DNA from 3 places in the Lysinibacillus sp. FSL H8-0500 genome. Region 3 is predicted to be linked to each of the others. Evidence: riboswitches for the same ligand, from Rfam matches in the RefSeq annotation. Region 3 holds a riboswitch; each other region holds the start of a gene.
The links. A riboswitch is a leader RNA that binds a small molecule or an ion and turns the genes downstream of it on or off. The one in region 3 is predicted to bind cobalamin.
Positions count from the first base shown of each region.

Region 1: another riboswitch for cobalamin. It lies ahead of MHB44_RS11905 (ABC transporter substrate-binding protein); the one in region 3 lies ahead of MHB44_RS13250 (energy-coupling factor ABC transporter permease).
Region 2: another riboswitch for cobalamin. It lies ahead of nikA (nickel ABC transporter substrate-binding protein); the one in region 3 lies ahead of MHB44_RS13250 (energy-coupling factor ABC transporter permease).

Region 1 covers NZ_CP150292.1:2,495,183-2,501,932, reverse strand. Annotated here, with positions in the region: gene MHB44_RS11915 (hypothetical protein) at 1-637, shown strand, start outside; gene MHB44_RS11910 (translation factor GTPase family protein) at 715-2,652, opposite strand; cobalamin riboswitch at 2,798-2,987, shown strand; gene MHB44_RS11905 (ABC transporter substrate-binding protein) at 3,114-4,109, shown strand; gene MHB44_RS11900 (precorrin-3B methylase) at 4,157-4,834, shown strand; gene MHB44_RS11895 (S9 family peptidase) at 4,883-6,750, shown strand, end outside.
Region 2 covers NZ_CP150292.1:3,245,719-3,252,468, reverse strand. Annotated here, with positions in the region: gene MHB44_RS15530 (ABC transporter ATP-binding protein) at 1-495, opposite strand, end outside; gene opp1C (nickel/cobalt ABC transporter permease) at 501-1,337, opposite strand; gene opp1B (nickel/cobalt ABC transporter permease) at 1,340-2,269, opposite strand; gene nikA (nickel ABC transporter substrate-binding protein) at 2,356-3,951, opposite strand; cobalamin riboswitch at 4,100-4,283, opposite strand; gene MHB44_RS15510 (Spo0B domain-containing protein) at 4,460-4,987, shown strand; gene obgE (GTPase ObgE) at 4,993-6,282, shown strand; gene MHB44_RS15500 (ACT domain-containing protein) at 6,307-6,750, shown strand, end outside.
Region 3 covers NZ_CP150292.1:2,759,918-2,766,667, forward strand. Annotated here, with positions in the region: gene cobJ (precorrin-3B C(17)-methyltransferase) at 1-1,004, opposite strand, end outside; gene MHB44_RS13245 ((2Fe-2S) ferredoxin domain-containing protein) at 1,009-1,380, opposite strand; cobalamin riboswitch at 1,522-1,702, opposite strand; cobalamin riboswitch at 1,907-2,092, shown strand; gene MHB44_RS13250 (energy-coupling factor ABC transporter permease) at 2,319-3,065, shown strand; gene MHB44_RS13255 (energy-coupling factor ABC transporter substrate-binding protein) at 3,067-3,339, shown strand; gene cbiQ (cobalt ECF transporter T component CbiQ) at 3,345-4,118, shown strand; gene MHB44_RS13265 (ATP-binding cassette domain-containing protein) at 4,115-4,951, shown strand; gene MHB44_RS13270 (S8 family serine peptidase) at 5,194-6,750, shown strand, end outside.

The sequences.
Region 1 (6,750 bases), 260 kb from region 3:
GCTGATCGATCGATTATTAGCAACGAAGCTTATTCGCAATGACCGATTTTTTGAGCAAATTTTATATAATAAAGAAATTGTTTGGCTACAAAATGGCGATGTGCATGGTCATCTTTTTGCAAAGGCAACGCTAGCAGATCAGCTAAAAACAAAGACAAATGGCTTTATGATGTATATGCCGTCAAATCCAATTGTTTATGAGGTGGATGGAGAGCTGTATCATTTACTGACACGTATTGATTCAACACGTGCTAAGCCGAATCTTGCGCGCCTGTCGCAGGAGCCTAAGCCTGTGTTAAGTGCTGCCCGTGTCAATGATTTATTATGCTCAATTGTTATGCGCTTTTATGAAACCTATATACATGATTTAGCGCCAATTCCTTATACCGAGCAATTAATGGCATTTGTGCAGCAGGAGTATACGCAATTTTTACAAGCTATCCAAGCGCTGAATGATGTTCATTTCAATTGGCATCCTCGCGGCAACGGTCATAGCAAGCTAGTGCAATTAATTGCCGACTTGCAAATGATTAAAAGTCATCCAGGCAAGCTCTTAATTGATTTTGCCAATACACATAACTATGTTGTCGTGAAGCCTGCTTATTTGCCAGCAAAGCCAGCTCAGCAAGCACTATAAGCCCAAGCCCTCCAAAATGCGGAGGGCTTATTTTCATAGTAAAGAGCGCAGAGGTGAAATCCCCGTAACCGCCCCCGCTACTGGCAGTGCATCGCTGCCTGTGCTTGGTCCCATGGTACAGAATAGCCCTTGCCTTTTGCACAAAAAATGCTAGAGGATGTATAGTCAGGATCAGCGTTTTTATCGTAGCCAATTTGTGCGATAACTTCCTCCGCATTATGGCAAATATCATAGCCATCAAATTGGAGTGTCAGGGCGCCTTTGCCATTTGTATAGGCAGCAAAAGTAGTGCTATAGCTCATAAAAGTGGCAACGGGCGCACGTCCAGTTAAAAGTACATCTGTCTCCGTTAAAATCGGGTCATTAAATGTGCCAGCCATTTGCTGAATATCTGTCATCATACGGCCGATAAAATCGTTGGAAGCCTTCATTTTAAAGCGATAGTACGGCTCTAGCAAAATATTGTGCGCTTGCTCTAGCCCTTGACGCAATGCTCGGAAGGTTGCCTCGCGAAAATCGCCGCCCTCTGTATGTTTTATATGGGCACGACCTGTTAGTAGTGTAAAATGAATATCTGTAACAGGCAAGCCCGTTAATAAGCCATGATGGTTCCGCTCAAATAAATGCTTTTCTACAAGGCGCTGGTTGCCTACTGATAAGGCATCTGCATGGCAGGCATTGCTAAAGGTATTGCCTGTGCCACGTGCATTTGGCTCCATTAATAAATGCACCTCTGCATAATGCCTTAATGGCTCAAAATGTCCATAGCCTGTTACTGTATTTTCAATGGTTTCCATATATAAAATTTGCGGAGTGCCGAAGGACACCTCCAACGAGAAGCGCCTCATCAATACATCAACAAGCACCTCCAACTGAATAACGCCCATAATATGGACATGAATTTCTTGGAATTTTTCCTGCCAAACAACGCGTAATGATGGCTCCTCAGCTTCCAGCAGACGGAAAATCTTTAATACCTCTTTCATATGCTGTTCGCCCTGATACTGAACCTTCGCCTGCAAAGTAGGCATAAGCTCATAAGGCTGTATATACGCCGTACTGCCGATTTGATCGCCAATATTTGCAGCACTCAGTCCTTTGACAGCAAAAATTTCGCCAGCCTCGACCTGTTGAACCGTATTAAAGCGACTGCCATTATAAAGACGAATCTCCGTAATTTTTTCTGTAACCTCTCCAAATGTTAATTCATCGCGAATATGTAGTGACCCCTGCAAAGCTTTTAGAAAGGTTAAACGCTGATGCCCGTCATGGCGAATTTTAAAAACCTCTCCTTGAAACGATGCATTCTGTTTAAAGTAAGTTGCAGTCAATAGTGGAAGCTGTGCCAATAATTCCTGAATGCCTATATCCTTTAAGGCAGAGCCGATAAAGCACGGAAAGGCACGCTCGTCTTTCACCATCACCTGTAGCTGTGCAAGACATTGCTCATAATCCAGCGTGTCCTGTAAAAAGGCATCCAGCAATTGCTCGTCACGCTCAGCAAGCCATTCCATCATCCTGCTCGATACATAATTGGCTTGCAACGGTTCATCCACCAAGAGGACATGCTCAGAGCAATCCTTACGAAGCTGTGCCATTACTGTCGCTACATCTGCGCCTTCACGGTCGATTTTATTGATAAAAAAGAAGGTTGGCACATGATACTTGCGTAGGAGCTGCCAGACGGTTTCGGTATGTCCCTGCACACCCTCCACTGCGCTTACAATAATAATGGCATAGTCCATAACACGAATAGCACGCTCCATTTCAGGGGAAAAATCGACATGCCCCGGTGTATCAATCAGTGTATACGTATCCTCGCCTAGCATGAAGCGACCTTGCTCAGCAAATATCGTAATACCGCGCTGTCGCTCCAGCTCATGATTATCTAAAAAGGTGTCCTGATGATCGACACGTCCTCGTGCCTGAATACTCTTTGTATGAAAGAGCACTTGCTCAGAAAAGGTAGTTTTTCCAGCATCCACATGTGCAAGCACACCAATTGTTTTATACATCCTAAATCCCCGTTTCCATTACTTTTTTTATCAAATATTAGCATGAATAGTGCCTGTCAATGTCAAAATAGTGCTAAAATAAGTATAATTATTAATTTATGCATTGCCATAAAAATATTCTTCTGCTAGTCTATCAATAGTATCAATAATCATAAAACATATTGGTGCAAATAGCATTTGTTATTTGCTTAAAAGGGAAATCGGTGCAATTCCGATGCTGTCCCGCAACTGTAAATGGGGAGTCTATACAATATGCCACTGTAGCGTCATGCTACGGGAAGGCGTATAGATGATGAACCTAAGCCAGGAGACCTGCCACTATGGATGAATGAACTACGAACCACGAGGATGGGGATAGTGATAAAGGTTGACAAACCATTTTTTCACTATGCTACCCTCTTGGTGACAAGAGGGATTTTTTATGCCTTCTTGCTATTTTTATAACAAAGGAGAACAGGAACATGAAAAAATGGAAAAGTAGTTGGCTTGTGCTTATCATTGCCCTTGTAGCGATGTTAGCCGCATGTAATGCCAACGATAAATCGGAGTCAGCAGAGCAGGAAGAAAAGACGGAGCCAGCGGAAACAGCTGCAACGGAAGTCGTAGTCGACAATAATGATACAACGCAAACCTATACAGAAGCACCAACAAAAGCAATTAGTTTAAATCAGCATGTGACAGAAATTATGCTAGCGTTAGACTTAGAGGATTCAATGGTAGGTACGGCTTACTTAGATGATAAAATTTATGAGCCATTGCAAGCGGCATATGACAAAGTGCCTGTTCTATCAGACCAATACCCAACAAAGGAGCAGGTCATTGATGCAGAGGCAGATTTTTTATATGGTGGCTGGAAAAGTGCCTTTGGTGAAAAGGGAGTTGGCACACCTGAGGAGCTGGAGGAGCTAGGCATTCATACGTATTTACATACATCTTCGAATATGACAAAGCCAACATTGGAGGATATTTTCACTGATATTCGCAATGTGGCAAAGATTTTCCGTGTGGAGGAGCGCGGAGAGGCATTAATTGAGCAAATGACAAAGGATGTAGATGCTGTTCGTGCGAAATTACCGCAGGAGGGCGAAGATTTACGTGTTTTAGTATTTGATAGTGGTGAAAAGGATGTGTTCACGGCTGGTCAAAACTTTATGAATGAGCTTGTAACCATTGCTGGCGGGCAAAATGTTTTTGGTGATGTGGAATCAGGCTGGACAACTGTATCAAAGGAGGATGCCGTAGATCGCAATCCTGAGGTTGTTGTTGTTATTGATTATGGTGAAACAACAGCCCAACAAAAAATAGACTTCTTAAAAAACGATCCTGCATTAAAGGAAATGGAGGCAGTTAAAAATGATCGTTTCGTGATCCTACCACTATCAGCAGCGTCTGAGGGGGTACGTGCAGCAGAGGCGATTGAAATTTTAGCAAAAGGCTTCTATCCCGAAAACTTTTAAAAAGAGCTAGCGCTTTGCTAGCTTCTTTTTCTTAAGGAGCGATATGCATGAATGCATTTCAGAAAAATATACCTGACAAAACCTTTGAAACATTGAATCGTCAAGGTGATTTTACACGTTTGGTTATTAGCCCTGGCGTTATTAATAAGCATTATACACCTGCACAATTTCAAACGATTGCAGAAGTTGTTGGAGAGCGGGGCGCGATTAAGTATTCGGCCTCCTATAGCCTATTATTAGCTATTCCAACAAGCGATGTTAAAGAAGCTATTTATACATTGCAGCAGGCAGGGCTTTATAGTATGCCTGCAGGGGCAATTGTAGCAATGAAGGCCTGTGATTTTTGCGATGGGGAGAAAATGGAGGCAGCGCCAATCACAGAGCAGCTTTATCATACATTGAAGGACGTGACAGTACCTACAAGAATGCGTGTCAATATCAATGGCTGTGCATCTGCCTGCTATAATGCCGTCTATGATGATATTGGGCTCGTTTATCAACAGGATAGCTTTGATGTCTATTTAGGTGCAGTGCCAATGGGCGCAAAAGCACAGGCAGGCACATTATTTGCCAAAAGGGTAGCGGTAGCAAAAATTGAAGCGTTTGTACAGCATATTATTCAGCTCTATAAGGAGCATGGACGCCTAAATGAGCCTTTTTATAAATTTTACCGCCGAACAAAGTCGGACGATTTTTGGCAGAGCCTAAGCAGGAATTATCATTAGTGTGTCGAAATATTATAAGGGAATACTTATAATTAAAGGGGCAAAAAGATGACAGTAAAGCAAGGCATTCAACCACAAGACTTATATCACTTAAAATCGGTCTCTGACCCACAGCTATCGCCTGATGGTACAGAGGTTATCTATATAGAAACAGCTATGGATGAAAAGAGCAACGACTATATCTCACATTTATATTATCTTAATTTACAAGATAAACAGCCACAGCAATGGACATTTGGCGAGGAGAAAACAAGCGCTCCAACATGGTCACCAGATGGCAGTAAAATTGCATTTGTTTCAACTAGAACGGGCAAGCCACAAATTTTTGTATTGGCAAAGGCAGGTGGCGAGGCAAAGCAAGTAACCCATTGTAAACATGGGGCAACCTCACCTGTATGGTCGCCCTGTGGCAAAAAAATTGCGTTCTCCGTTAAGCTTGGTCAAGAGGATAGCATTTATGATCAACCCGAAGAGCCTAAAACAGGGGACAAGGAACTAAAGCCACTGGAAGTTGACTATATGAAGTATAAGTCAGATGCAGCAGGCTTGTTGGATATGGAGCAATTTACCCATATTGCCATTGTCTATCTCGCAACAGGTGAATTGGAGCAGCTGACAGCAGGGTGTCATCATTTTTACCTTGGTGCATGGTCACCAAATGGCCAATATCTTGCGTATACAGCCGATTTAGCGGAGGATCAAGATCTTTCATTTACCAATGATCTTTATTTATTGGATGTCGTGACAAAGCAGAGTTGTCAGCTAACAGCGGGGATAGGCATGTTTTATCAAATTTCATGGTCGTCAAATAGTCGCTTCCTGACGTTTCTTGGTAGTAAACGTGAATTTCAAAATGCTACCCAAGCAAAGTTATGGTTATATGATTTAGCGCAACAGCAGCTGACATGTGTGACAAGTGATTTTGACGCACATATTGGTGATTGTATGATTGGCGATTTCCTGCAAGGCGTTGTAGCCCCTCATGTGCAATGGCTGGCAGATAATGAAAGCTTTTATTTCCAAGTGACAGACCAAGGCAGCACAGCGATTTATTTTGGCAATCTTGCAGGTGAATTATATCCAGCTATTTTGGATGACCAGTATGTTTATGGCTTTTCGTTGGATGCTAAGCGTGATAAAGCCATTGTGGCCATTAGCACGCCAACAAATCCTGGCGATTTATTTTATATAAATTTACAAACAGGGGAAAAAGAGCAGCTTACGGCCGTGAATCAGGAATTTTTACAAACAAGAGCCTTAGCTGTGCCTGAAGCGATTGAATTTAAAGGGGCAGAGGGCTGGCGTGTTCATGGCTGGATGATGAAGCCGATTGACTATCAAGAGGGCAATAAATATCCACTTATTCTGGAAATTCATGGCGGTCCACATGCGATGTATGGCAATAGTTATTTTAATGAATTTCAGATTTTAGCTGCACAGGGCTTTGCCGTTTTATATACAAATCCACGTGGCAGTCATGGCTATGGGCAAACCTTTGTTGATGCTGTGCGTGGTGATTATGGCGGCAATGATTATCGGGACCTAATGGCAGCGGTGGATTACGCACTGGTACATTTTGATTTTATTGATCAGGCTCGTCTTGGTGTGACAGGTGGTAGCTATGGCGGCTTTATGACGAACTGGATTGTTGGGCATACAAAACGCTTTAAAGCTGCTGTTACGCAACGTTCGATTGCAAACTGGATTAGCTTTTATGGTGTGAGTGATATCGGCTATTATTTTACAGACTGGCAAATTTTTGCGGGGCTAGAGGATATTGATAAGCTATGGCATCACTCACCATTGAAGTATGTAAGTGCTATAGAAACACCATTATTGATTTTACATGCTGAAAACGACTATCGTTGTCCAATTGAGCAGGCAGAGCAATTATTTATCGCCTTAAAGCAGCGCAA
Region 2 (6,750 bases), 490 kb from region 3:
TAATGCAATTGCAATCATACAGCGTTGTAGCATTCCACCTGAAAGCTGATGTGGATATTTATCAAATACTTGTGCTGATTCACGAATGAGCATACGCTCTAATTTTGCAATGGAGCGTTCCTTTGCTTCCTTTTTAGAGACTTGTAGATTTTCACATAAGGTTTCTACCATTTGTGCCCCGATTTTACTAAGTGGACTAAAAGAGGACATTGCATCTTGAGGAATCATACAAATGTAACGCCCTCTTATTTTACGTAATGTCTCCTTGTTCGCTTGCAGTAAATCCAGATTGTCAAAAAGGGCAGTTCCTGTTCGTTGTAGCTTTGGGTGAATTAGCCCTAAAATTGCCTTCATTGTCATTGATTTTCCGCTCCCACTTTCGCCAACAATACCCAGACAGCTATTAGCTTCAACTGTAAAGCTAATATCGTCAACAATGGTCGCTTTTGTGGTTGGATCTATAACAGTTAAATGTTGAATGTCTAATAAATGCACGTGATTCACCTCATTTTTTGTTCTTTTTTCATATTAAAAGCATCCTGTAGACTATCACCTAAAAAATTAAAGGCTAGAACAACTAAAAGGATAGCAATTCCTGGCGCTAGCATTTGCTGAGGATAGAACGTCATAACGTTTTTAGCTTCATTTAACATCATTCCCCATTCAGGTGTTGGGGCTTGTACGCCTAAGCCTAAAAAGGAGAGCGCAGAAATGCTCAGAATAATAGCTCCTGAATCAAGCGTTGCTAAAACAGATATTTCACCAATAGTTCTTGGTAGGATATGCTTACGGATAATATGACTTGTGCTACATCCTGCTACTTTGGCAAATCGAATATAGTTCGTATCTGTATATTTAATTACAATCGAACGAATCATACGTGTATACCAAGCCCAGCCCGCGATAATACAGGCAATCACGATATTTGATAGACTTGGTCCCAGCATTGCGATAATCGCCAGTATCATCACTTCACTTGGAAAGGATAGGAAAACATCACATAAGCGCATAATCACTTCATCTACTTTATTGCGGAAAATACCGGCAATAAAGCCTAATATTGTGCCGATTAAAATGGTGCCCGCCATAGATATTAAAGCAAAAATAACGGTTGTTCGAATACCAAATAATAATCTCGATAAAATATCACGACCAAGATAATCTGTACCAAGTAAATGTTCCTTACTAAAGCCCATTAATTTACTTTTTACATTAATTTCAACAGGATCATAGGGTGCAAGTAATGGCGCAAATAAGCCAGCTACTAACACAGTACTAAGAAAAACAATACATACCACAGCAAGGCGATCTTGCCTTAATCTTTTGATAACCTTCATTATTACGCCTCTTTTCTTACTCGTGGATCTAATGCAGTAGTAGTAATATCTACCAGTAAATTAAATAGTACAAATAACACAGCCATTAATAAAATATAGGCTTGAATAACAGGGTAATCATTATTAAAAATAGCCGTTACGCAAAGCCGTCCAATACCTGGCCAAGCAAAAATATTTTCAACCACGACAGTACCTGCAATTAATTTGGGAATGGACATGCCAAGTGCTGTGATAGAGGATTGTAGGGAGTTTTTGAAAATATGCTTAGTGACCGTTGACTCCTTTAATCCTCGTATTCTGGCATATTGTACATATTGCTCTACCTTATTTTGCACCATATTATTACGGATAAGTCTTACATATGTAGCGATATAGGCGAACGATAATGTGAGTGCTGGTAAGATAACAGAGCTTGCTGTTTCCATACCGCTTGTTGGGAGCAGGTTTAATTGCACAGCCAACAGCCACATTAATAATAAGCCTAGCCAAAAGCTTGGCATAGCTGCACCAATAAAGATAATGCCCCTAATTAAACGGTCAAACCAGCTTCCCTCAAATAGGGCACAAAGTACACCTGCTGTGATACTTATTGTTAAAATAATAGTTAATGTTATAGCGACAAGCCGCAAAGTAGCTGGCAGTGCTACTTTCAATTCCTCTAAGACTGGCTTTTTGGTCACAAAGCTGTCACCAAAGTCACCCTGGATGCTACTGGCAATCCATCGCACATATCTTTCGAAAAACGGCTTATCTAAATGTAATTCCTGCTGTGCGGTAGCTAATGCCTCCTCTGTTACAGTGATATTATTGACACGAAGGGATATCTCTGCTGGATCGCTTTGATTAAGGTTAATTAGTAAAAAAGATAAAAAGGATATACCGATGAGTATTGGTATGGTGCTGATTAATCGTTTGATAAAATAGCTTTTCATAGGACTCCTCTATTCTAGTAAATCGTTAAGCTGAAAAAGTCAAAAAGGTAAAACGCTAATGTTTACCTTTTTGATAGTTTTAGCATTTAATTGTCAAAATACATTTTTTCAAATGGAATTTCATATTGGGATGGATTAAAGGTTACACCTTGCAACTCTGGAATATGCACAGCCTTTGTACGTGAATACGTTAATGGAATATAAACAGCCTCCTCATGGATATATGTCAAAATGTCCTTGTACATCTCCTGACGTTTTTCTTCATCAGCTTCAATCATCAGGGCTGTAATATAGTTATCCAACCATTCTTTTTTCGCTAGTCCTGCTTGGGCCTGGTAATCGCCATGTGCAGGCTGTCGCCAAGAAGATAGATAGGATTGCGGGTCATATGGTGTGCCCCATGATAATGAATATTGTAAATCAAACTCACCAGATTTTTGTCGATCTAAAAAGGCTTGTTTTTCCTCACCAATTACCTTTAAGTCAACACCGATTTGTTTAAAATCACTTTGCATATATTCACTAATTGCTCGCTCTTGTGCATTATCAGAATTAAAATAAATGGTTAAGGCTAATTTTTTACCATCCTTGTAGCGATAGCCATCTTTTTCAACCTTCCAACCAGTCTCCTCTAATAAGCTTTGTGCCTTTTCAGGATCAAACGAACGCTTTCTTAGGTCAACATTACTATAAGGAACCGTAGTAGCAATTAATGTATCCGCTACTACCTCAGAGCCATTTAAAATACCTTCTGCAATGGACTCTTTATCAACCGCATATTGCAATGCTTCACGTACTTTTTGATTATTTGTAATAGGCTGCTTAGAATTAAGTAAAATAGCACGTGATGCAATGGGCTCGCTTAGTTGTGTTACATATGTGCCTTGTTCTTCCAATGCTTTAAAGGAATCGAGGTCAATCATATCCCCATCAGAGCCGAACAGAAGATCAATTTCACCTTTCTCAAGTGCTAGCAGAATTGTTTGATGATCCGGCATGACCTTCCATTTAACTGCTTTTACCTTTGGCTTTTCTCCCCAATAGTTTTCATTGGCTGTAAAGATAGCATATTGGTTATCCTTGTGCTCTGTTAATACCCATGGACCTGTACCTACATAGCCATTGACGCCATCCTTTGTTTGTCCATCAATAAAGCTTTTTGGAGAAGCAAAACGGAAGGGACGTGTTAAGCCCAGCTCCTCTAATGTTGGGTAGTAGGGATGTGTTAAAACAAGCTTGTATGTATACTCATCTACCACAATATTTTCCTTTATTTCATTCACCATATCTAGCCAACCATGACGTTCTTTATTATTCAAAATAGCGTCCATATTTAATTTAACTGCTTCAGCATTGAATGGCTCACCATCAGAAAAGACAACATCTTTTCTTAAATAAAAGGTATATTCTAAGCCATCTGGTGACACCTCCCATTTTTCAGCTAAATGAGGTTTTACACCCTCGTCTGTATTGATAACAAGCGATTCATACACCATGTTTTGCGCAGCCATTTCTCCTGTATATAAATGTGGATTAATATCACGAATATCTTTTGTGCTAGCAAAATTAATTTCCTCACGTTGTTCTTTTTGTACATTTTTTGTATTGTTATTGCCACAGCCAGCCAATGCAAGCAAGAGCAGCGAGAACAATACGAAAAAAATATGTTTCATCTTAGTCATTCAAAAATCTCCTTTTGTCTTAAAGTACTAGTTACTCATTTAGCGCATAAAAAAGCCTATATCCTTTGCAAAGAATATAGGCTACTTTATATAAGCATAATGATTCCCAAAAAATTAAGCTTCACCTAAACTCCTCCCTCCGAAAAGTTTGCATTAGTTGTATATAAGCAGGTTTCCTGGCTATCGAATCATTTTACTCCTACGCCTTCCCGATTGAATCAGTGGCTTGGTAGTTTCATCCTCGTATACAGTAGCGGGGGCTGCACTAGCTTTGCACTAGTTTCCCTTTTACCTCATCCATGATGATGAGCACTTATATAAATTAATATCAAATTTGGTAACATACTATCATAAGGTGTAAGGAGCTGTCGACAGATGAATGAGAAAAATTTAGAAAATTTTGTGAAACTTTTTGAGAAAACATTCGTAAAAATCAAAGAAGAATTAAGGGGAAAAATACAATAAAACTTGTTATACTAGTAAGGATAACTTTATTGGAGTGAATGGGATGGACAATCAATCACTAACCATTAGTGAAGTATTACGTTTTGCAAATCATGACTATGTGAATCAACTACAACTGATTCGCATGAATTTAGATTTAGGTAAAATTGATGAATCAAAGAAGCTTATCCAGCGCTATTCGGAGCAATTACGCATGCTCTCTATCCTGAATCGACTACAAATGCCACAAACAATTGAATGGTTACAAACAGCAGGATGGCGTTATCCTTCATTAGCCTGGCAGCTAAATGGGGAGATCAATAAGCCAGTAACCAATGATATTGATCAGGCTGTAGTAGATTATTTAAACAAAACAGTTATGCATATTTATGATACATTAGATCCATTTACAGAGCAGGTCTTAACGCTTGATGTACGTGTTGACGATCATACATTTGCCGTGACATTCACGCTAAATGGGTTATGGAGTGCTGATGCCTTCACCGAAAAAGGTTTGACACAATTCGATATTCAAACAGTTGAACAGACAAATAGACGCTGGCAATATGTCTTGAGTGCAAATAGGGAGTGAAATAAATGTTTGTCGATCACGTAAAGATTTATGTAAAAGGTGGCGACGGCGGAGATGGTATGGTAGCCTTTCGCCGTGAAAAATATGTACCAAATGGTGGTCCAGCTGGTGGCGATGGTGGACACGGTGGGAATGTCGTATTTGAGGTAGATGAGGGTTTACGTACATTAATGGACTTCCGCTACAAGCGTCATTTCAAGGCACCACGTGGTGAGCATGGTATGAGTAAAGGGATGCATGGTAAAAATGCGGATGATTTAATTATAAAAGTGCCACCTGGAACAGTTGTGATTAATGAAGAAACAGAAGCCGTTATTGCTGACTTAGTCGAGCATGGGCAAAGAGCTGTCATTGCAAAAGCAGGACGCGGTGGACGGGGAAATTCAAGATTTGCAACACCTGCCAATCCAGCGCCAGAACTTTCTGAAAAAGGTGAGCCAGGACAAGAATTAAATGTTATATTAGAGTTAAAAGTTTTAGCAGATGTAGGGTTAGTTGGTTTCCCAAGTGTTGGTAAATCAACGCTTTTATCTGTTGTTTCTGCTGCTAAGCCAAAAATTGGTGCTTATCATTTTACGACAATTGTACCGAACTTAGGCATGATTGAAACGGATGATCATCGAAGCTTTGCGATGGCAGATTTACCTGGGCTTATTGAGGGAGCACATGAAGGGGTTGGATTAGGTCATCAATTTTTACGACATATTGAACGTACACGTGTTATTGTCCATGTTATTGATATGTCAGGAATGGAAGGCCGCGATCCATATGAAGACTATTTAACGATCAATGCAGAGCTTAAACAATATAATCTTCGTTTAACAGAGCGTCCACAAATCATTGTAGCCAATAAAATGGATATGCCAGATGCAGAGGAAAATTTAGTAACATTCCGCCAAAAGGTTGGAGAGGATGTTCAAATTTTCCCGATCTCTGCTATTTCACGCCAAGGGTTAAAAGAGCTATTGTTTGCGATTGCAGATTTACTTGAGGTAACGCCTGAATTCCCACTATATGATGATATAGAGGAGCAATCAGACGCAACCGTAATGTACAAGCATGAGGCAAAAGGTGAAGCATTCGAAATCACGCGTGATGATGATGGGGCATTTATTATTAGTGGTTATGCTATTGAACGTCTATTTAAAATGACAGACTTTAGCCGTGAGGATGGTGTTCGCCGCTTTGCTCGTCAATTGCGTGCAATGGGCGTGGACGAGGCTCTGCGTGAACGTGGCGCTCAGGATGGCGATACTGTACGTTTACAAGAGTTTGAATTTGAATTTGTCGATTAAGACAGTAGTTTTAGGGGGAAGCGTATGAAGAATGTTGCGAATCAGCGATATTATTTAGTTCGTGAAGATGTTTTAACGGATGCAATGCAAAAAACATTGGAGGCGAAGCACTTATTATCAAGTGGTTCAGTATCCTCCATTTGGGATGCGGTAAAGCAGGTGGATTTATCGCGAAGTGCGTTTTACAAATATCGTGATGCTGTATTTCCGTTTCATTCAATTGTCCAGGAACGCATTTTAACAGTCTTTTTACAGCTTCAAGACAGAAAAGGAACACTTGCCAAGCTTTTAGAAACGGTGACTATGACACATTGTAATGTATTAACCATCCACCAAACAATCCCTATTCAAGGACGTGCCAATGTGACATTGTCACTGGATGTTACAAGCATGACATGTGAGCTGGATGACTTGATTCAACAGTTAAAGCGCTTAGATTTTGTCGAATCAGCGGAAGTCATTAGCTCT
Region 3 (6,750 bases):
ACAAGCTTGGGTGTTACCTGTACTGCACTTGTTCCTTTAACCATTGCAAGCGCCGCTGTAGCCATTTCCAATGCTGTGTTTTTCGGCTTTGGCGTAGCGGCTACACTGGGTTTATGATTGCGCCCTGCATTGGGGTCTGCCGCAAAGTCACCACGAGCCTCTCCTGTCTCCTGATTCATTGCCCATGGCTCGTTTTCCTCGCGTAAGCGTTGATGTGGACGTAATGGCTGCTTCTCTTCACCAAGTGTATATTTTCGTTGATAGCCACGTGGTGTAATCATTTTATTATCATAGAAAAATGTCGATGAATTCCCAATAATCACCGTTGTAAGCATACCAATATCGTGCTCTAGCATTTCGGCTAATGTTGTCATCGTAACTTCTTGACGCTCACGATAGGCACTTTTCACAAGTCCAACAGGTGTATCAGGTGAACGGTATTCTAAAAGAATGCGCTGTGCCTCCACAATTTGTCTTGTACGACGACCACTTTTAGGATTGTAGAGCGCAATGACAAAATCCGCCATCGCTGCTGCCTCTACACGCTTGGCAATTAAGTTCCAAGGTGTTAAATGGTCGCTTAAGCTGATAGTACAAGCATCATGCATAATCGGGGCTCCTAGTAAACTAGCACATGAATTAATCGCTGAAATACCTGGAACAATTTCAACTTCAATGCCCGTTGCCTCTGTCCAGCCCAGCTCAATTAACACTTCATACACTAAGCCAGCCATCCCGTAGACGCCCGCATCTCCACTGGAAATTACAGAAACAATACTGCCAGCCTCTGCTTGACGCACGGCTTCCTGTGCACGTGAAACCTCCTCTGTCATACCCGTACTAACAATTGATTTGGCATTGACTAAATCTTGAATAAGCTCTACATAGGTTTTGTAGCCAATAATCATATCACTTTGTTGCAATGCCTCTACAGCACGTGTCGTAATATGCTTAAAATCTCCAGGTCCAAAGCCCACTACGAAAATTTTCCCTTTTTGTGCCATTTTGCTACCTCTCTTTCACCTTTTCGATCCCTTTAATAGCCGTTGTTTGTGCTGTACGCTGTAATGTACCTTCACGCAATGTAAAGACATGCTCCTTGTGTAAAGATTCATGATGTAAGTCTTGTACAAGTGCTCTCGCATGCTCTGTTGATGGCACACGATACCAATTGCCCTGCGGATAGGCAATGACAACGCAAGCATCCTTACACCGTCCATTACAGCGTGTTCTTGTCGTATGTATTTCTTGATCAAGTGCCTGCCGCTGTATTTCATCTCGAATGGCTTGTGTAATATCCTCCGCATCCTTTTTCATACAGCTACTGCCGTTGCAAATAAAGAGATGTGTTTGCATCCCCTCTAAATTCCATGTTGTCATCTAATCGCTCCCTTCATTTGCTTTTTTGGAAAAGAAAAAACCTTTACTCTTCGCTTGAGAGTAAAGGTTTTATAGAAGCTTAATAAAAACGAATAAAATGCTGGTACCCGCTCTTGCTCCAACTTCTCCCTCCGAAAAGTTTGCATGCACAATCAATTAAGCAGGTTTCCTGACTTAAGCTTCATCTTACTTTCACGCCTTCCCAGTTTGCACAAGTGGCTTTGTGATTTCATCAGCTATTACAGTAGCGGGGGCTGTATTGGATTTTCACCAATTTCCCTATTATCTCGAAAATTTGAGCACTTATTGATGTTTTTATATGAAATTATTATCGTTATCCATGAATAGAAAACTGTCTCTATCATAGCTTATTATTTTAAAATTTCAATATTTCTTTAACAATTTGTGATAAATTTATCAGTTTTGGTTATCAGAATTTTCGACATTGACGCCCAATTCAAAAAAATTTTATAAAAAGTATAGCATATTTATGGAAATGCATGTTACAATTTGTCGTGAAATCTCACAATTCTATATTTTTTTCGGTGTAAAATGCTTGTTATTTTACTTAAAAGGGAAGTCGGTGTAAGTCCGACGCGGTCCCGCCACTGTAATAGGGAGTTTTATAGAAAATGCCACTGTCCAACGGATGGGAAGGCCTATAAAATAGTGAACTAGAGCCAGGAGACCTGCCGAAAAATACGTGACCGTTTCAGCCTACGAGGATAGGTGTGCAACTTAGCAGATACGCATGTTTTTGCTCTCTTAGTATGCACTTTTCCTGTAGCGGAGAAGTGCTTTTTGTATGGACGTGGCCAAATAGCCTGTTTAGCGAGCAACAGGATGCTTATGGACTCATGCGAAAGTCTAAATACGCAAAGAAGAATTTCTCCGCACGTAATATTTTTACAATTTATTCAGAATGAGGAGGAAAAATATTGAAGCTTTCTTGGTGGAAATTTAGTTATTTTTTAGTGGCATATTTAATGGTGCCAAAACAAGCTTTTGCCATGCATATCATGGAAGGTTTTTTACCAATTGAATGGGCGATTTTTTGGTGGGTTATCTCTATTCCCTTTATTGTACTAGGATTGCGCTCCATTCGAAAAACAGTCGAAGCAAACCCTGAAACAAAAATGATATTAGGTCTTTCAGGAGCCTTTGCATTTGTCCTATCTGCCTTAAAAATCCCGTCTGTTACAGGGAGCTGCTCGCATCCTACAGGTGTTGGGCTTGGTACAGTGTTATTTGGTCCATTGGCAATGAGTGTAATTGGAACGGTTGTTTTATTATTCCAATCCTTACTTTTAGCACATGGGGGCCTTACAACGTTAGGAGCAAATGCCTTTTCAATGGCGATCGTAGGTCCTTTTATCGTGTATTTTGTCTTTAAAGGGGCACAAAAAATAGGTTTGTCGTTTTCATTAGCTGTGTTCTTCGCTGCCATGCTTGGCGACTTAGGCACATATGTTGTGACTTCTGTACAGCTAGCACTTGCCTTCCCTTCTGAGGTGGGTGGCTTCGCCGCATCCTTCACAAAATTCGCAGGTATTTTTGCTTTAACACAAATTCCATTAGCCATTAGTGAGGGGATTTTAACAGTAATTGTGATGAACTTCTTGAAAAAATATAATATTAGCGAATTAAAGGCATTACGTGTTTTCTCAGCAAAGGAGGCACACTAAGATGAAACGTACTTTATTACTATTAGCCATTGTTGTCCTGTTAGCCATTATCCCCCTGTTTATTCAAAAGGGTGCAGAGTTCGGTGGTGCTGATGGTGAGGCCGAAGCAGCCATTGGCGAAATTAATAAGGATTATGAACCATGGTTTGAAAGTTTATGGGAGCCGCCTAGTGGTGAAATTGAAAGCTTACTATTTGTACTACAGGCTGCGATTGGCGCAGGCTTTATTGGCTACTTTATCGGCTATATGCGCGGCAAGCATAAAGAAGGCTAAATACGATGCTATTAATCGATAAGTATGCTTACCTTAATAAACTAGCGCACGTTCATCCACTAGAAAAAATGATCTTTTCCTTAGGACTATTGTTATTATCCCTAATTTTAAGAGATGAACAGCTTTCACTCATTACATTTTTTGTAATGAGTGCTTTTATCATTTTCGGCGCAAAAATCCCATTAAGCTATTATGTAAAACTATTGCTATTACCAGCCTTTTTTTTATTCACTAGTCTTGTATCCATTTTAATCTCAATTGCACCATCTACACATGTGCTACCTCCTCACATTTGGTCTTTCACCTTTAGCAATTGGACGATTTTTATTGGGCAGGCCAGTATGACAGCAGCACAGCAATTATTTTTTATTGTGCTTGGTAGTATCAGTTGCTTATATTTTTTAATCCTAACAACCTCAGTTCAAGGAATTTGCTATGTTTTACGACAATGGCGATTTCCAGTGTTATTAGTTGAATTAGTAGAGCTAACCTATCGTTTTATTTTTCTTTTTTTAGCTAGTATGCAAAAAATTTACCTCGCCCAGCAAGCACGTCTCGGCTATTATTCACCTATCCAATGGCTACGTTCACTATCCATGCTGATAGCAGCATTATTTGTGGAGATGTTTCAGCGGAGTCGAGCGCTTAACAATGCGATGCAGTCACGTGGTGGCGAGGCTGTCTATTGGCAGAAAGCAAGCTCTTATAACAAGAAAAATTGGCTAGGCATGGCACTTATTTTTCTACTCTTTATCGTATATGGAGGTTTTTTCGCATGACAGCCTATTATTTTGAACTTCATCATCTGTCCCATATTTACGCAGATGGCACAACAGCGCTCACAGATATTTCATTGCAAATTCCAAGGGGGAAAAAAATTGCGATCCTTGGACATAACGGTGCAGGAAAATCAACATTATTTCAGCATCTTAACGGGATATTAAAGCCTACTACAGGCACTATTTCTTTTCAGGGTAACAAGCTTCAGTACAGCAGCAAAGCTTTAAAGACCCTTCGTCAACAGGTTGGTATTGTCTTTCAAGATGCAGACCACCAGCTTTTTTCAGGCACAGTCAAGCAAGATATAGCGTATGGACCGCTTAATTTGGGCTGGTCTACTGAAAAAATTGAGGAAAAGATCGCCTGGGCGGTTGCACAAACAGAGGTAGAGAATTTACTAGATAAGCCGATTCATTTCTTAAGTGTTGGACAAAAAAAACGTGTGGCGATGGCTGGTGTTTTAGCAATGGAGCCATCTGTTCTCTTATTAGATGAACCAACAGCAGGTCTGGATCATTATTATGCTACACAAGTTTTACAATACCTAGCAAAATTAGAGGATGGGGAAAGAACCATTCTATTAGCAACACATGATATTCAACTCGCCTATGAATGGGCAGAGCAAATTATTGTGATGGAGGCAGGGTCAATCATTTATAATGGTGATCCCATCACTCTATTCTATAACGAAGAACTATTAAAACGTGCCCATCTTGAACGCCCATGGGTCTTTGCGATGGCCATGCTATTACAAGAAAAAAAGATCTTAACGAGCAAGGAGCCAATACCTCGTTCTAGGGATGATTTACACAGACTTATTCAACAGCTTTAAACAGTTTGACCAGGGGCTAATTTAAGCAGCAGTGAAAATTTTTCCTCATTTACGAAACTTTTCTATTAGTTAATCGTATAAATATAGTCAAGGCGTTCAATAGGCAAAAATAAGAACTATGATTTCCATCTAAGTAAGAAGATAGCAAAAACTCTTCTATCTTTAGAATAGAACGGAAGTAAGGGTTTGAAAATTTATGTTTATTGGGAGGCCAAACTTAACATATGAAGGAGAGAAAGTTATTGAGAAATTGGTTGAAGAAATCCGTCACTGTGGTAGCATCTGCTGCACTAATGGTCCCTGCTGTCTCTGCCTTTGCGGAGACCCCACAGCCTGCTACAAAGAATGGCAAGCTTGAACAACTTATGCTTGCAAGTAATCAAACACGAACAGGACAAAATTCACAGAATAGCGAAAAATGGATCAGCAAAAATACAATTGTTATTAAGCATGTAGGGCTTGATCAAAATGTACATAAAAAAATTGGTGCTAAGGTCCTCCGCTCCATTCCTTCATTAGGATATGATGTTATTCAGTTAAACAAGGACGTCTCGCTTGAAAAAGCTGTCTCTTACTATTTACAGCAGGATGGCATTACAAGCGTATCCCCTAGCTATATATACCATACATTTGCCACGGACACCGATCCCAAGAAAGAAGAAATGTATCATTTAAGCCTGCTACAAATAGATAGGGCACTTAAATTAGCAGGTGATCATGAAGTAACGGTGGCTGTGATTGATTCGGGCGTGGACTTTAAGCATCCCGATTTAAAAGCTCAAGTACTACCGCCCTATAACGCAGCCGCACCAGCTAATACAACTTATACAGCCGATCATGGTACACATGTAGCAGGAATTATTGCTGCTGCAAAAGATAATGGTATTGGCGGACATGGCATTCATCCAAAAGCTAAGCTTCTACCCATTGATGTATTTAATGGCAAGGAGGGCGCCGATGATTTCACAATCGCACAAGGTATTCTATACGCCATTGAACAAGGCGCTGATATTATTAATATGAGCCTTGGCGGCTATGGAGAGTCTCCACTTATGCAAGAGGCTGTCCAAAAAGCGATTGATAGCGGCATTACCATTGTAGCTGCTGCAGGCAATGAGGCGACAGATGAATACTCCTTCCCTGCTTCCTTTGAAGGTGTCATTAGTGTTGGCTCAACAAATAACAAAAATAAGCTATCCAGCTATTCCAATTATGGGCCATCTGTTGATATTGTGGCACCAGGTGAAGATGTATATAGTACCGTTTATGACACGAAAAAGGGATCGTCCTTTATTAAATTTAGTGGTACATCCATGGCATCACCTGTTGTGGCAGGAATTGCATCCTTGCTTAAATCAAAATATCCACATTTAAAGCCCTATGAAATAGAAGCCATTCTTGAAATGTCTGCACAAGATTTAGGTGAGAAAGGCTATGATCTTACGTATGGGCATGGGCTTGTTGATCCTATTAAAGCCCTACAATTCGATCTTCAGAAGTTGCCTAAGCATTATTCAGAAACAGTGGAAGAACGTCTTACAAATGCCAAAGTATTGACTAAAAATACAGTGAATACGGAACAGGGTGTGTTTGAACAGCCTGATGAAAAGAAATGGTACAAGGTCGATTTAGAGGCTGAGGAATATGCACAGTTCACATTAAAAGGTGCAGATAAATATGATTATGCCTTTGATCTATACTTCTATCCCACTAGTCATTTTGGTGAGGTTGAGCCTATCCATGTTAATGATGTGCGCATAGGCAAAAAGGAAGGCTATCTATTTAAAGCTGAGCAAGAG